Linked DNA regions of Posidoniimonas polymericola. The protein of the gene in region 1 binds, or shares a complex with, the protein of each later gene. Links are inferred from orthologs where the notes say so. Each region holds a gene or a part of one and is shown in the gene's direction. Other genes may lie near its edges.

What was found. The genes of interacting proteins can lie anywhere in the genome.
Region 2: the proteins of Pla123a_RS09970 (region 1) and Pla123a_RS20170 are in contact, whole or in part, in a solved structure (PDB 1A0O), measured with the Escherichia coli proteins. The link is inferred for Posidoniimonas polymericola from one-to-one orthologs.

Annotation. Positions count from the first base shown.
Region 1 is NZ_SJPO01000004.1:221,173-228,301, forward strand. Bases 2,409-5,400 are described here. They hold Pla123a_RS09970 (response regulator), read left to right. Parts: upstream 2,409-3,719; coding sequence 3,720-4,082; downstream 4,083-5,400. Other genes in these bases: Pla123a_RS09955 ((5-formylfuran-3-yl)methyl phosphate synthase), read left to right, coding at 2,409-2,410; Pla123a_RS09960 (hypothetical protein), read left to right, coding at 2,723-2,929; Pla123a_RS09965 (polyhydroxyalkanoic acid system family protein), read left to right, coding at 3,148-3,450; Pla123a_RS09975 (peroxiredoxin), read right to left, coding at 4,232-4,825; Pla123a_RS09980 (HAD family hydrolase), read right to left, coding at 4,999-5,400. Also shown: Pla123a_RS09950 (sodium:proton antiporter), read right to left, coding at 1-1,399; more of Pla123a_RS09955, read left to right, coding at 1,661-2,408; more of Pla123a_RS09980, read right to left, coding at 5,401-5,622; Pla123a_RS09985 (B12-binding domain-containing radical SAM protein), read right to left, coding at 5,671-7,129. UniProt on the Escherichia coli protein: Involved in the transmission of sensory signals from the chemoreceptors to the flagellar motors.
Region 2 is NZ_SJPO01000011.1:129,587-137,126, reverse strand. What follows is about bases 1,429-4,831. They hold Pla123a_RS20170 (hybrid sensor histidine kinase/response regulator), read left to right. Parts: upstream 1,429-1,790; coding sequence 1,791-4,631; downstream 4,632-4,831. Other genes in these bases: Pla123a_RS20165 (chemotaxis protein CheW), read left to right, coding at 4,635-4,831; Pla123a_RS20175 (NYN domain-containing protein), read left to right, coding at 1,429-1,641. Outside these bases: Pla123a_RS20180 (aspartate/ornithine carbamoyltransferase family protein), read left to right, coding at 1-903; more of Pla123a_RS20175, read left to right, coding at 925-1,428; more of Pla123a_RS20165, read left to right, coding at 4,832-5,099; Pla123a_RS20160 (methyl-accepting chemotaxis protein), read left to right, coding at 5,153-7,501. UniProt on the Escherichia coli protein: Involved in the transmission of sensory signals from the chemoreceptors to the flagellar motors. CheA is autophosphorylated; it can transfer its phosphate group to either CheB or CheY.

The DNA of each region.
Region 1 (7,129 bases):
AGTGCATCGGCGAGGTCAGGTAGTTGTCGGCCAGGTACTTGCCGTTCAGCCCCAGGATCTGCAGCGCGGGCTGCATGCAGACGAAAATGCCGATGAACAGCGCCGCCACCTCTTGGATGGCGTGGTAGTTGAACGAGTTGGCCCGACGCACCTCACGCGCCCCCAGCGCCAGCGATGTGGCAACCAGGCCGAGCTGCACCATCTCGCGGAGGTAGAGCCACGGGTGCCAGTCGGTCCCGGGAACCGTCTTGGAGGGGTCAAGGAACGCCACCGCGGCGACCACGCCCAGCAGCAGCGGGCCGTTGAGCCACACGCCCATGTACTTCAGGTGGCGGATCTGGCGGATGTCGCGGGTGATGTCGGCCTCGGTCTCGCGGCGGTAGTAGATCAGCTCGTCGAGCAGCAGGTAGACGATCAGCAGCAGGCCGTTGCACATCAGCCACTCGGGCCACAGCTCCATGGTCCAGAAGAAGTTGACGCCGGCCAGGTAGCCGAGGAACAGCGGCGGGTCGCCGATCGGCAGCAGGCAGCCGCCGCAGTTGCAGACGATGAAGATGAAGAACACCACCGTGTGCACGACGTGCTTGCGTTCGCTGTTGGTCTCGAGCAGCGGTCGGATGAACAGCATGGCGGCGCCGGTGGTGCCGATAAAGCTCGCCAACGCGCCGCCGACACCCATGAAGATCGCGTTGGTCATTGGGTTGGCCTGCAGGTCGCCCTCGATGCGGATGCCGCCGCAGATGGTGTACAGGCTGAACAGCAGGACGATAAACGGCACGTACTCCTGGGCCACGGATCCGCCCAGGATGGCGGTCACCTCGTCCCAGTTGAACCCGTCGGCGTCGAAATCCGCGATATAGTGCGCCGGGAAGTGGCCGTCGATCGGGTGCTCATGCAAGAACCCGTAGTAGGCGAGCGTCAGCAGGCCCAGCACAGCAGCTAGCTGCAAGCGGTGCAGGTTCGATTCCCACCAGTGTTCGGTGAATGGGATCAGCGGCAGCAGGGCGATCGCGCCCAGCAGCAGCACAAACGGGATCACGGTCCAGACCGGCGGAGCAACAATCCCCTCCCCATGACCGTGGTCGGCGTGCTCAGCGTCGGCGTGCTCGGAATCCGAGTGGCCGGCCTCACCGGCCTGCTCACCGGCGTGGTCGTCGGCCGCGTGTTCCTCATCGGCGTGCTCGCCATCGGCGTGGTCTTCGTCCGCGTGCGCAGCGTCGGCATGACCGCCGTCGGCGTGCTCAGTGGCGCCGTGCGCCGCGTTGGACGCCACAATTAGCGCGGTTGCCTTTTGGGGCAGACCAGCCACCAATGCCGCCACATAGATAGCGGCCACCAGCACAATTGCGAGAACGACCTTGCCGCCGCCTTCAGCGGAGTGATGGGACTCTGTAGACATGTGCGGCTTCGATCCGTTGTTATTGTCCGCCAGTGATCAACCGAGAGAGACGGTTAAAGGTAGCGAGCGTACTAATATTCGTCTATTGGAGTCGCGGGGCGCAACGACGCCCGCGGGGCGGCTCCAGCGAGGCAAGCTTAGGCCCCGCCGCCCGGCGCCGGTCGCGCCGGCGCGCTCGCGGAACGGGCGGATCTCCACAGCAGCGCGTCCCCGCCGTTAGAATCGGACCAACCGTAGCCACGCCCCCTTGAGGCCAAGCGAGTGCCCACCGAGCTGCCGACCACCCCACCGACCATGCTGCTGATCAGTGTGCAAGAACTTGCCGAAGTCGACGCCTGCCTGGCGGGCGGCGCCGACCTGGTCGACATCAAGGACCCGTCACGTGGCCCGCTGGGGCGGCCCGCCGCCGAGCAGGTCCGCGCGATCACCGATCGCGTAGGCGGGGCGCGGCCGGTCACGGTGGCCGCCGGCGACCTGGGCGAGTTGCCGGCCGCCGGGCTTGCGGCCTGGGCCGACGACGCCGGGGCGCGGTTCGTCAAGCTTGGGCTTCCCACGGCAGGCGAGCAGTCAACGCTAGCCGGCCTGTCGGCGGTCCGTGCCGCGCTGGACCAGAAAACGGCCCTGGCCCCGGTCCTGTACGCGGACCTGCTGCCGGAGCCCCCACCGCTGAGTCTGCTGCAAAGCCTCCGCCAGGCGGCCGACGCCTCGTGGCTGGTTGTGGACACCGCCGACAAGTCGGGTCGTCCTCTGAACGCTATCTGGAGCCGACAGCAGATCACCCAACTACTGTCAGACGCGGCAGATGCGGGCATGCGGGTAGCGTTGGCGGGGCGGCTGGGCCTTGCCGGGCTGGCCTCGCTGCGGCGGCTGGCGCCAGCCGTGCTGGGGGTCCGCGGCGCTGTCTGCGTCGGCGGCCGGACGGGTAAAATCGATGCGGCGTTGGTGTCAACGGTTGCAGCGTTGGTCTGCGCGGGGCCCGCTGCGGCAAGAGTGCCAAGCGAAAAAACTTGACACGGCCCCGCCAATCCCGATACTCGGCATTTGTGGTGAGACCAACAGAACCCAACGAGTCTTGTCGAGCGGCGCCGCTCGATGGCTGCGGCTCAACCTTTTCTGCCAGGCGGCTGGCTCTGTTGCAGCGGTTTCTAAACCGCGACGCCACGGCGAGTTCGGTCCGACATGGCGTCGGGGCCGGCTCAGCCCCGCGGCACAGGAAGCCGGGGGATCCACGAGATGGAGACTCACGATGGCGCACGGCGGGCGTACGCGTCTGGTCGGACAGTCCGGCCGCCGCGTATCCGCCACAACAAGAGGGCAACCATTGTGCAACGTTCTGTACTAGATGCGATTCGTGAGGGAGATTGGGACTTCGAGCCCGACGACATCAGCGATACTGTTCACCCCGCCACCCCCGCCCTGCCCGGCACCCACGAGAAGATCTCCGTGCTCGCCGCCCGGGCCGAACGCGGGCTGCCCCTGTGGCACGGCCGCGACCGGCTGACCTACGAAGACCTGCCCAGAGAACGCTAATCGGCGTTCCCCGCGGCTCTGCCTGCGGCAACTAGCCTCCCCCTGCCCGAGCGCCCCCGCGCCCGGGGTGTCTGTGGGTGCACCCACGGCCGTGCAATTGCCGGTGCACTGCGAGCGGGGCCGGCCTACCTGCCCAACCCGCCAAGCGTTACACTACCGGCAGACCCGCCACAATGCTCAATGGCGGCCCCCCTACCCGCTAGCCGATAGCAATCGCGATGCCCCAGTTCGAAGTCTCGGTCCCCCATGGCCAATCCAAGCAGGACGCCCACGAACGGCTCAAGAACTTCTCTGAGAAGGTTCGGGAGCACTACTCCGAGATGGTGAAGGAAGTCGAACAGAACTGGGAGGGCGACACCCTGCACTTCGGTTTCAAGACCATGGGGGTCGGTATTAAGGGAAACCTGACCGTCAACGACAACGACATCCACGTCCGCGGCGACCTGCCGTTCACCGCGATGATGTTCAAGGGCAAGATCGAGTCGACGCTCCGCGACGAGATCACCCGCCTGCTGACCTGATTCAGCCCCAGGCGCCCCCGGCCACTCTAACGGGGTTCCCCACAGCAGCGCCGCCGGTCGTGCCGGCTGGTCCGGATACGCGACCCGATCGTGCCGGTTGGTCGTGTCGGCGGCCCGCCGCCGCGATCTTCTCTCAATACCGGTTGACTGGTCCCGCTAGCGACCTAGGTTTCGTTGACAGAAATCGCGGCGCAGGCGTGGCCACCAACGGCCCATCGTTCCGCAGCGCCTGCAAATGGATCGCGAACTACTGCGAGGAGCTTCCAAAGATGAGTACACGAGTTCTGGTGGCCGACGATTCGAGCACGATGCGCAAGATCATCCTCCGCTCACTGAACGCCGTGGGCGTCCCGAGCGCCATTGAGGCCGCCGATGGAGAAGAAGCCATCAACGCCTTTAAGCCGGGCGAGTTCGACCTGGTCCTGACCGATTGGAACATGCCGCGGAAGAACGGCCTGGAGGTAATCCAGGAGATCCGCAAGCAGGACACCAACGTCACGATCATTATGGTCACGACCGAGGCCGAGAAGTCGCGCGTGCTGGAAGCGATCCAGGCGGGCGTCTCCGACTACCTGGTCAAGCCATTCACGGCCGACACGCTCCGCGAGAAGCTCGAGAAGCACGGCTGCTGAGCGGGCGCTGGTTGGGGGGGGCGATGGGCGCTAGTTGCCCGGAGCACGCCACCCAGCCGATCACCTACGAATAAAAAAAGGCGGCTGCCCTTTGGGGCAGCCGCCTTTTTATCGTTTTCAACGAGCGCCTGGCGCCCTCAAACCAGCGCCTAGCCGGTGTACTCGGCGTTGAAGAACTCCTTGCTGGCGTCGACCGACGGCTTGATCGTCCGCGAGCCTTCCTTCCAGTTGGCGGGGCAGACCTCGCCGTTCTTCTCGAAGTACTGCAGGGCCTCGACCATCCGGAGCGCCTCGTCGACGCTGCGGCCCAGCGGCAGGTCGTTCACCACCTGGTGGCGAACCACGCCGTCCTTGTCGATCAGGAACAGGCCACGCAGCGCGACCCCGCCATCCAAGAGCACGTCGTAGTCCCTGGCGATCGACTTGCTGAGGTCGGCCACCAGCGGGTAGGCCGTAGCGCCGATGCCGCCCGAGTTGCGCGCGGTCTGGGTCCAGGCGAGGTGCGAGAAGTGGCTGTCGACCGAACAGCCAAGGATCTGCACGCCCTTCTCTTCGAACTTGGCGGCCGCCTCGGAGAACGCGATGATCTCCGTCGGGCAGACGAACGTGAAGTCCAACGGGTAGAAGAACAGCAGCACGTACTTGCCGCGGTAGTCCGACAGCTTCAGCTCCTTGAACGTCCCGTCCGGCATGACCGCTTGGGCGGTGAAATCTGGGGCTTCTTTCTGGACGAGCACGCTCATCGGGGAACCTCGCTTATCGATGTTTAGGGGGGATGCAGTGGGGCGGGCCGCCAGGTCGTTCGGCCCCGGCCGGCCCTGTCTGGACAGTTATACGGGGACCGGCCCGGGCGATGAAGGGGCAGAATCGACGCATAGCAGCCATGCATCGCACGCATGGCCCCAGCCGATTGGAGTCACCACGCAACGCCCCGCCGCCGCAGCTCGCCGGCGAGCTGCTCGGTCGACTCGAACGGCACGGCGTCGATCCCCACGGCGACGGCCCCCGCGACGTTCTCGTGGCGGTCGTCGGTGAAGAACAGCTCGCCCAGCTCGCAGCCGGCCCGCTCGGCGGCCTGGTCGTAGATCTCGCGGTCCGGCTTCATCGACCGGGCGCCGAAGCTGGTCACGTGCAGCTCGAATGCTTCATTGAGCTGCGGGAAGCTGCTGGTCAGGAACGGCCAGTGCACCGCGTTGGTATTCGACAAGATCCCCAGCCGGTGGCCGGCCGCCGCAAGCGCAGTGACCAGCTCCAGCGACGCGTCAATCGGGGCGAAGATGTCGCTGCAGGCCAGCTCGAGCGCCGCGCGGTCCGGCGACGAGTTGGTCGCCTCGCAAAACCAGGCGTAGTACTCGTCGGGCGTGAGCCGACCGCACTCGAACTGCCACTGGATGTCGTCGGGCGTGCCGGTCGGGAACGCCGCCGCGCGGACCGCGTCCTCACGGATCCCGGCTACCTCGGCCATCTGGCGGACCATGGTGTCGTTGCAGAACCGGACCAGCACGTTGCCGAGATCGAAGTACAGGAACTTGGGCTTCATGCCGCCGATTCTAGACCATCGGGTCGAGAACGATCAGGCGCCCCCAGCTCAGGTTTCCTGCAGCCGCAGTCGGCAGACCTCGCGGAAATGGTGACCGTAGATCCACAGCCGCACCGCCAGCGCGAAGTGCTGCGGGCGGTTCCAGGCGGTCCAGCCCAGCAGCCGCCAGAACTGGCCGCGACCCCGCGACCAGACGCCCAGCCGCCAGACGCTGCGGCCAAACGCCATCAGTTGTCCCACCGTCAGCCGCGGCCGGAGCGGCGGTGTGCGGTAGTCGCTCAGGAATGTCTTGAGCCGCTGGTAGTATGCCTCGGGCGCGTAGACGCTGTTCATGATCGACTTGTAGCCGGCGGTCAGCCGGTCGAGCGGCATCTTGGTGAGCACGTTGGTGGTGCCGTCGACGTTGTCGCCGCTGCTGTTGGTGAGCAGCCGCCCCTGGTTCTTGAGCGACTCGTACAGCCGCGTGCCGACGGGCGCCTGCAGCAGGCCGACCATTGCGGTGACGATGCCGCTCTGCTGGATGAAGTCGATCTGCCGCCGGAAGATGCTCGCCGTGTCGGAGTCGAATCCGACGATAAACCCGGCCTGCACCTGCAGCCCAGCGCGGTGCAGCTTGCGGACGTCTGCCACGAGGTCACGCTTGAGATTCTGCGTCTTGTGGCACTCGGTGAGCGAGTCCTGGTCGGGGGTCTCGATGCCGACAAACACGGTGTCGAAACCGGCGTCAACCATCGACCGCTGGAGCGGCTCGTCGTCGGCCAGGTTGATGGTGGCCTCGGTGTAGAAGGGGGTCGGCTGCTTGCCGCGCTGCCAGCCGGCGAGCATTGGCAACAACTTGCGGACCTCCTTGCGGTTGCCGATCAGGTTGTCGTCGACAAAAAACACCGGCCCCCGCCAACCCTGCACGTACAGGCCGTCGAGCTCGGCAATCACCCGCTCGGGCGGTTTGGTGCGGGGGCGTTTGCCCAGCAGCGCGGTGACGTTGCAGAACTCGCAGTCGTAGGGGCAGCCCCGGCTGAACTGCACGCACATCGACGCGTAGCGCCGCAGCGGCGCGAGGTCCCACCGCGGCGGCGGCGTCAGCGCCAGGTCCGGCTTCTCGTCGTTCTCGTAGACCCGCCGCAGCGAACCAGACTCCAGGTCGCTGAGCATCCCCGGCAGGGTCACCTCGGCCTCGTTGAGCACCAGGTGGTCGGCCTCGTCGAACGCGTCGGGCTCGCAGGTCGCCATCGGGCCGCCGACGACGGTCTTCACGCCCGCGGCGCGGCAGCGAGACAGGATCTCGAGCGCCGACTTCTTCTGCACGGTCATGCCGCCGATCCACGCGGTGTCCGCCCACCGCAGGTCACTGGCGCGGAGGCGACGCACGTTGGTGTCGACCAGCCGCACCTCCCAGTCTGCGGGAAACATGCCGGCGACCGTGAGCAGCCCCAGCGGTGGGAACGAGGAACGCTTCCGGACGAACCACAACGCGTGGCTGAACGACCAGAACGTGTCGGGGAAGCAG
Region 2 (7,540 bases), on another replicon or contig:
CCGCAGACCTCTTCGGAAACCAAGGGCGAGACCCGCTTCGACTCGATCCGGATGTTCTCGAGCTACTTCGACCTGATCATCATGCGGTCGCCCGTCGCGAAGCTGGCCGAGTCGTGCGCCTACCTAATGAACGACCTCGAGCGGAGCGGCCAGCGGAGCGTGCCGCTGATCAACGCCGGCAGCGGCGCCGACGAGCACCCGACCCAGGCGCTCCTGGACATCTACACGCTGCAGCGGACCTTCAACTTCGAGAACCCGAACGACTCGCCCGGCGGCGACAAGCTGGAGCGGCTCCGCCTGATGCCGGGCTACGAGGGCCTGTCCAAGGGGCTGGAGAACAAGACCTACGCCTTCTGCGGCGACATCGGCCGGGGCCGGACCGTGCGGTCGCTGGCGATGCTGCTGGCGATGTACGAGGGCGTGCGGCTGGTTTTCATCTCGCCGGACCACCCGAAGCTCCGCATCCGTGACGACCTGCGTCAGCGGCTGCTGGACCGCGGGGTGCCGATCTACGAGCTCGACTCGTTCGAGTCGCTGCTGGACGGCAAGCCGGTGATCGAGCAGGTGGACGCGCTCTACATGACCCGCGTGCAGAAGGAACACGACAGCCCCGAGGACGCCGAGTCGATGGCGGCGATCGACACGCTCAAGTACCGGCTGACGCCCGAGCTGGTCACCCGGATGCGGCTGTACGCCCCGATCCTGCACCCGTTCCCGCGGGACCAGCACTTCGGCGAGATCCCACCGGAGGTCGACGACGACCCCCGCGCCATGTACTTCCGCCAGGCCCGCAACGGCATGTGGATCCGCGCCGCGCTCCTGGCGCACGTGATGGACGTCGACCACAGCATCGCGCGGCACTTCTTCGAGACCTACCGCGAGCGTCACGTCTACAACGACTAGCCCCGCCCAGAGCGACCAGCCATGGCCCGCTCACCCGCGCGTGTGCGACTATTGATCGACGGCTACAACCTGCTGCACGCGACCGACGTGCACGGGTCCGACCGCCTGGCGGGGACGCTGCAGGGCGCCCGCGAGGCGCTGCTGGCCTTCATCGCGTCGCGGCTGGTCAAGCGAGAGCGTGCGCGGGCGACCATCGTGTTCGACGCGGCCGGCGCGCTGCCCGGCCTGCCCGACGAGTACTCCTACGAGGGCATCCACGTGCTGTTTGCCCGCAAGTACCCCGACGCCGACGCGATGCTCGAGGCGCTCGTCGAGTCCGACCGCGCGCCGAAGGAGCTGCTGGTGATCTCCGGCGACCGCCGGGTGCAGCGGGCGGCCCGCCGCCGGGGCGCCGCGTGGCAGGGCAGCGCCGAGTGGAACCGGGAGTTGCGGGGCCGGCGCCCCCACGCGATCCAGGGTCAGGCGCCCGAAAAGCAGCCGCCCGCCGACGTCGGCGACGCCGCTTTTTGGGTGTCGGAGTTCTCGCTGCCGCTGCCGGAACCCGAGCCGCAACGACCCACTCCGACGCCGCCCAAACGGCTGGCGGCGCGTCCCTCTGAGGAGGGTGCGGCAAACGCGCCGAGCCGCGGAGCGGCAGAACCGCTAGAGTCGGCAGAAAGCCCCTTCCCGCCCGGCTACGCGGAAGATCTAGCCGCAGAGCTGGAAAAAACAGACCGCCGCCCGCTCGACGACGAGTAGACCGCCTCCCGCGGGTCGGCGGCGCAAGCCGAGCAACCGGGACAACCCGCCGCACGCACGGGCCGACGAAGGCCCCCTCTCAGCGCCGCCGCACCGCGTCGGGTTCTGTTTACCACCACCGGCCGCTGCGCACGCGATGTGACCTACTTTTGCACATCGAACACATCCTTGCGCTGGCTCCCACAGAACCAGCGTTCCGACACTCGCTGGAGGTGATGGTGGAAGACAACGAACTGATGAACGACTTCGTCGTGGAGGCGAAGGAACACCTAGCGGATGTCGAGAACCAGTTCCTCGCTATCGAGGAACAGGGCGCGAATATCGATGTCAACCTCGTCAACGAGGTGTTCCGCGCGATCCACTCCATCAAGGGCGCCGCCGGCTTCCTGGGGCTGACCACGGTCAACGACCTGGCCCACAGCCTCGAGAACCTGCTGAACATGATGCGCAATAAGGAGCTGACGCCGACGTCGGTCACTATTGACGTCATGCTGAAGGCGGCCGACACGCTGTCTTCGATGATCGACGACGTGAACAACTCTGGGTCGTTCGACATCAGCAAGCACGTCGCGGCGCTGGACGCGATCGCCGAGGGCAACGAGCCCGCTCCGGCGGCCGCCGCAGAAGCCGCCGCGCCCGCCGCGGAAGAGCCCGCAGAAGAGCCCACCGAAGAGCCGGCTCCGGCCGCCAGCGAGATGAGCCTCGACGACCAGATCGAGGCCGCCATCGCCGCCAAGCTGGCCGAGAAGAATGCCGCCAAGGCCGCCCAAGAGGCGCCCGCCGCCCCCGCACCGGCCGCGCCGGCGCCCCCAACTCCCGAACCCCCGAAGGCTACGCCCATGGCTGAGGACTCACAAACCACCAAGCCGACCCCGACGCCCGCGGCGGACGCCAGCATCCGCGTTTCGGTCACGGTTCTGGACTGCCTGATGAACCTGGCCGGCGAGCTCGTGCTCAGCCGCAACCAGCTGATGCAGGCGGTCGCTTCGGAAGAGCAGTCCGGGCTCGAGGCGACCTCGGCGCGGATCGACCAGGTCACCAGCGAGCTGCAGGAAGCGATCATGCAGACCCGCATGCAGCAGATCGGGTCGGTGTTCAGCCGCTTCCCCCGAGTCGTCCGCGACCTGAGCGCCAAGCTCGGCAAGCAGTGCGACCTCAACATCGAGGGCAAGGAGGTCGAGGTCGACAAGACGATCGTCGAGGCGATCGGCGACCCGCTCACCCACCTGATCCGCAACTCGGTCGACCACGGCCTCGAGTCGCCTGACGTCCGCGTGCAGAAGGGCAAGCCGGCGACCGGGAAGATCGACCTGCGGGCCTTCTACCAGGCCGGCAAGGTGCGGATCGAGATCGTCGACGACGGCGGCGGCATCAACCCCGCCGTGCTGAAGGAGAAGGCGGTCTCCAAGGGCATTATCACCCAGGAGAAGGCCGACCAGATGGGCGACCGCGAGGCGGTCCGCCTGATCTTCGCCCCCGGCTTCTCGACCGCCAAGGAAGTCACCGACGTCAGCGGCCGCGGCGTGGGGATGGACGTCGTGCGGACGAACATCGCCAAGCTGGGCGGCACGGTCGACGTCGAGTCGGTCCTGGGCAAGGGCACCAGCATCATCGTCACCCTGCCGCTGACGCTGGCGATCATCCCGTCGCTGATCATTCAGGCCGGCGGCGACCGCTTCGCAATCCCGCAGGTCAACATCGCCGAGCTGGTGCGGGTCCGTGAGAACGAACGCGACACCAAGCTCGGACGCGTCAAGGACGCCGAGGTCCTCCGCCTGCGTGGCAGCCTGCTGCCGCTGGTCCGGTTGAACGAGGCCCTGGGATGCGGCACCGCCGAAGAACAGGCCCGGAGCAAGACCGGCGCCACCAACATCATCGTGGTCGACTCCGGTCAGACGCGGTTCGGGATGGTGGTGGACGCCCTGCACGACTCGGAGGAGATCGTGGTCAAGCCGCTGGGCCGGCACCACAAGAACTGCCGCACCCTGGCGGGCGCCACGATCCTGGGCGACGGCCACGTCGCGCTGATCCTGGACATCGCCGGCGTCGCGGCGGACGAGGACCTGCGGACCGACGAGGAACTGCGGGCCGCAGCCGGCAAGGACAACGAGCACGTCGATGAAGAAGTCGACATGCAGGCGGTCATGCTGTTCGAGAACGGCCCGAACGAACAGTTCGCCGCCCCGATGGACCTGATCGCCCGGATCGAGCGGATCCGCAACGACCAGATCGACACGGTTGGCGGTCAAGAGGTGCTGCAGTACAAGAACGCGACGCTGCCGCTGATCCGGCTGGAGAACTGCATCCGGGCGATGCCGCCCGAGATGATGGACCGCTCCTACGTGGTGGTGTTCGAGGTGAAGGGCCGCGAGGTTGGCCTGGTCGCCCCGGTGCTGCACGACATCACCAACGTCACGACGAACGTCGACACCTCGACCTTCGCCGAGCAGGGCGTGGTGGGCTCGCTGGTCCGCAACGACCACACAGTGCGGCTGATCGATTTCTACGAGATCGCCCAGCTCTCGCACCCCGAGTGGTTCCTCGGCGAAGAAGAAGAGGAGTTCGCCGAGAACTCGCTGCCGCCGCTGATCCTGCTGGCCGAGGACTCGACCTTCTTCCGCACGCAGGTGATGAAGATGTTCGAGGAGAAGGGCTACCGGGTCGAGCCGTGCGAGGACGGCCAGATCGCCTGGGACAAGCTCAACAGCGGTCAGTACACGCCGGACGTCGTGGTGACCGACATCGAGATGCCCAACATGGACGGATTCCAGCTCTGCCAGAAGATCCGCGACTCGGCCAGCCTGTGTGCGGTGCCGGTGATCGCCCTGACCTCGCTGGCCGGCACTTCGGACATCCAGCGCGGCATCGAGGTCGGCATCGACGACTACCAGATCAAGATGGACCGCGAGAAGCTGCTGAACGCCATCCGGAACTTCGCCGACCACGGCGTCGACCGCAACAAGAACCAAACCCAGCTAGTGGAGGCCTAAACCATGAGCACCGCAATTGCAGAGATGAACGGCGCCCGTGTAGGCGAGCAGCAGTTTGCAACCTTCTACCTGGGTGACATGCTGTTCGGCGTAAACATCCGCAGCGTTCAAGAGATCAACCGCCAAGTGGACATCACCCCGGTCCCGCACGCCCCCAAGCACGTGCGCGGCGTGATCAACCTGCGGGGCGAGGTGGCCACGGTCATCGACCTCCGCACCGTGCTGGGGATGCCCCCGGCAGAAGACTCCCGCGACGCCCGCAACCTGATTGTGGCCTCGCAGGGCGAGGCGATCGGCCTGTGGGTTGACCGGATCTCCGACATCCTGACCGTCAAGACCGACGAGATCTCGCCCTCGCCGGCCAACGTCGACGGGATCGACGGCCGCTTCTTCCAGGGCGTTTACACCCTGGAGAAGGACATTGTCGTGCTGCTGGACACCGAGCAGGTGCTGGCGGACCGCGACTGACCCTATCCTCACGACCAACCTTCTTCTCTCGATAGACAGGGACCCCACTCGCCATGAAGATGCGCACCAAACTGATCGTCGGCTTCCTTGTGTGCGGGCTCGCCCCGCTGCTGGTAGCCGGTCTCGCAGGATACTGGACCTCGACCAGCGGCATGACCTCCGTCCAGGAGCACGCCACGGCCGACATGCGCGCCAAAGCGACCGCGTTCCTGCAGTCGCAGCAGGCGCTCAAGCGGGTCCAGATTGAGGACTACTTCAAGCAGATCCGCGACCAGGTGCTGACCTTCGCCGAGAACCGCATGGTGGTCGGGGCGATGCGTGAGTTCCCTTCGCGTTTCGACTCTTACAGCGAGCAGGCGGGGGTCTCGGAAGCGGATGTGCCGCGTCTGCGTGAGGAGCTGGCCAGTTACTACACCGACGAGTTCGGTGCGGAGTACACCTCGCAGAACGCCGGCTCCGTGGCGTCGACCGGCGAGTTCCTGGCCAAGCTCGACGACGAGTCGATCGCGTTGCAGCACGCCTACATCAAGGCCAACTCGAACCCGCTGGGCTCGAAGCACATGCTGGACACGGCCGAGGAAGAGTCGGACTACGGCCAGCTGCACAAGCTGGTCCACCCGGTCATCCGCGACTACCTCGATAAGTTCGGGTACTACGACATTTTCCTGATCGACAACGAGTCGGGCGATGTCGTCTACTCGGTGTTCAAGGAGCTCGACTACACGACCTCGCTGGTAGACGGCCCGTACGCCCAGACCAACTTCGGCGACGCCTTCCGCAAGGCCCGCAAGCTGGAAAAGGGTGAGTTCGTGCTGGTCGACTTCGCCCAGTACACCCCGAGCTACGAGGCCCCGGCCAGCTTTATCGCGGCCCCGGTTTTCGACGGCGACGTCCGCCTAGGCGTGGTCTGCTTCCAGATGCCGGTCGACCGCATCCTGACGATTATGAACTACCGCGAGGGGTTGGGCGAAACCGGCGAGACCATCCTGGTCGGAGCGGACAACCGGATGCGTTCTGACTCGCACCTCGAGCCGGAAAGCCACTCGCTGACCAATTCCTTCCGCAACCCCGAAGAGGGGAGCATCCGCTCGGAGTCGGTCGACAAGGCCCTGAAGGGCGAGGCCGGCGTCGAGGTCGTGAACGACTACCGCGGCGAGGAGGCCATAGTCGCCTACGGCCCGGTGGACCTGCTCGGCATCGAGTGGGCCCTGCTCGCCAAGATGGACACCAACGAGGCCTTCGCCGCCGTGCGTGAGATGGAAGAGACGGCCAACGCCGCCACCTCCACCATGCTGTGGGTCAACCTGCTGATCACCGGTGTGGCGATCGCCGCCGTGCTGGGCGTCGCGTACCTGTTTGTCCGCTCACTGGTGACCCCGATCCAGCAGATGGTCGACACCGCCCGCGATATCGCCGAGGGCGAGGCCGACCTGACCAAGCGGATCAACCTGAAGTCGTCCGACGAGTTGGGCGAGCTGGGCCATTGGTTTGATGTGTTCATTGCCCGCGTGCAGGACATCATCGGCCAGGTGGCCGGCAACAGCCGGACCCTGGCTGGCGCCGCCGAGCAGCTCGGCGCGACCAGCAAGTCGCTCGCCTCGGGCGCCGAGAGTACGACCATCCAGAGTGCGACGGTCGCGTCGGCCGCCGAGGAGATGGCTTCGAACATGAAGCACGTCGCCACGGCCAGCGAGCAGATGTCCACCAACATCCGTTCGGTCGCGGCGTCGACCGATCAGATGACCGCGACGATCAACGAGATCGCCCAGAACGCGGAGCAGTCGGCCAAGGTCGCCGATCAGGCCGCGCGGCTGGCCGAGATCAGCAACGAGAAGGTCGGCGGCCTCGGTGAGGCGGCCGACGAGATCGGCAAGGTGATCGAGGTCATTCAGGACATCGCCGAGCAGACCAACCTGTTGGCCCTGAACGCCACGATCGAGGCCGCCCGCGCCGGCGAGGCCGGCAAGGGGTTTGCTGTCGTCGCGACCGAGGTCAAAGAGCTCGCCAAGCAGACCGCGATGGCGACCGAAGAAATCCGCGGCCGCATCGAGGGCATCCAGGCCTCGACAGGCGAGGCGGTGGACGCCATCCGCGAGATCACCGGCGTGATCAACAGCGTCAACGAGGTCGCCCGCACCATCGCCTCGGCGGTGGAAGAGCAGAGCATCACGACCAAGGACATCGCCGCGACGGTCGCCACGACCGCCAGCAGTGCGGACTCGGTGTCCCAGGGCGTGAACGAGTCGGCCGCGGCCAGCGAGGAGATCACCCGCAGCATCGCGGGGGTCGATTCCGGCGCCAAGCAGACCTCCGACGCCGCTTCGGAGACCCGTCAGGCGGGCGGCTCCGTGGCGCAGCTCGCCACCGAGCTGCAGTCGCTGGTCAGCCAGTTCCGGATCTAGATGAGGCTACCCCCCACCGCCCCCGCGCAGGGGGCGGTG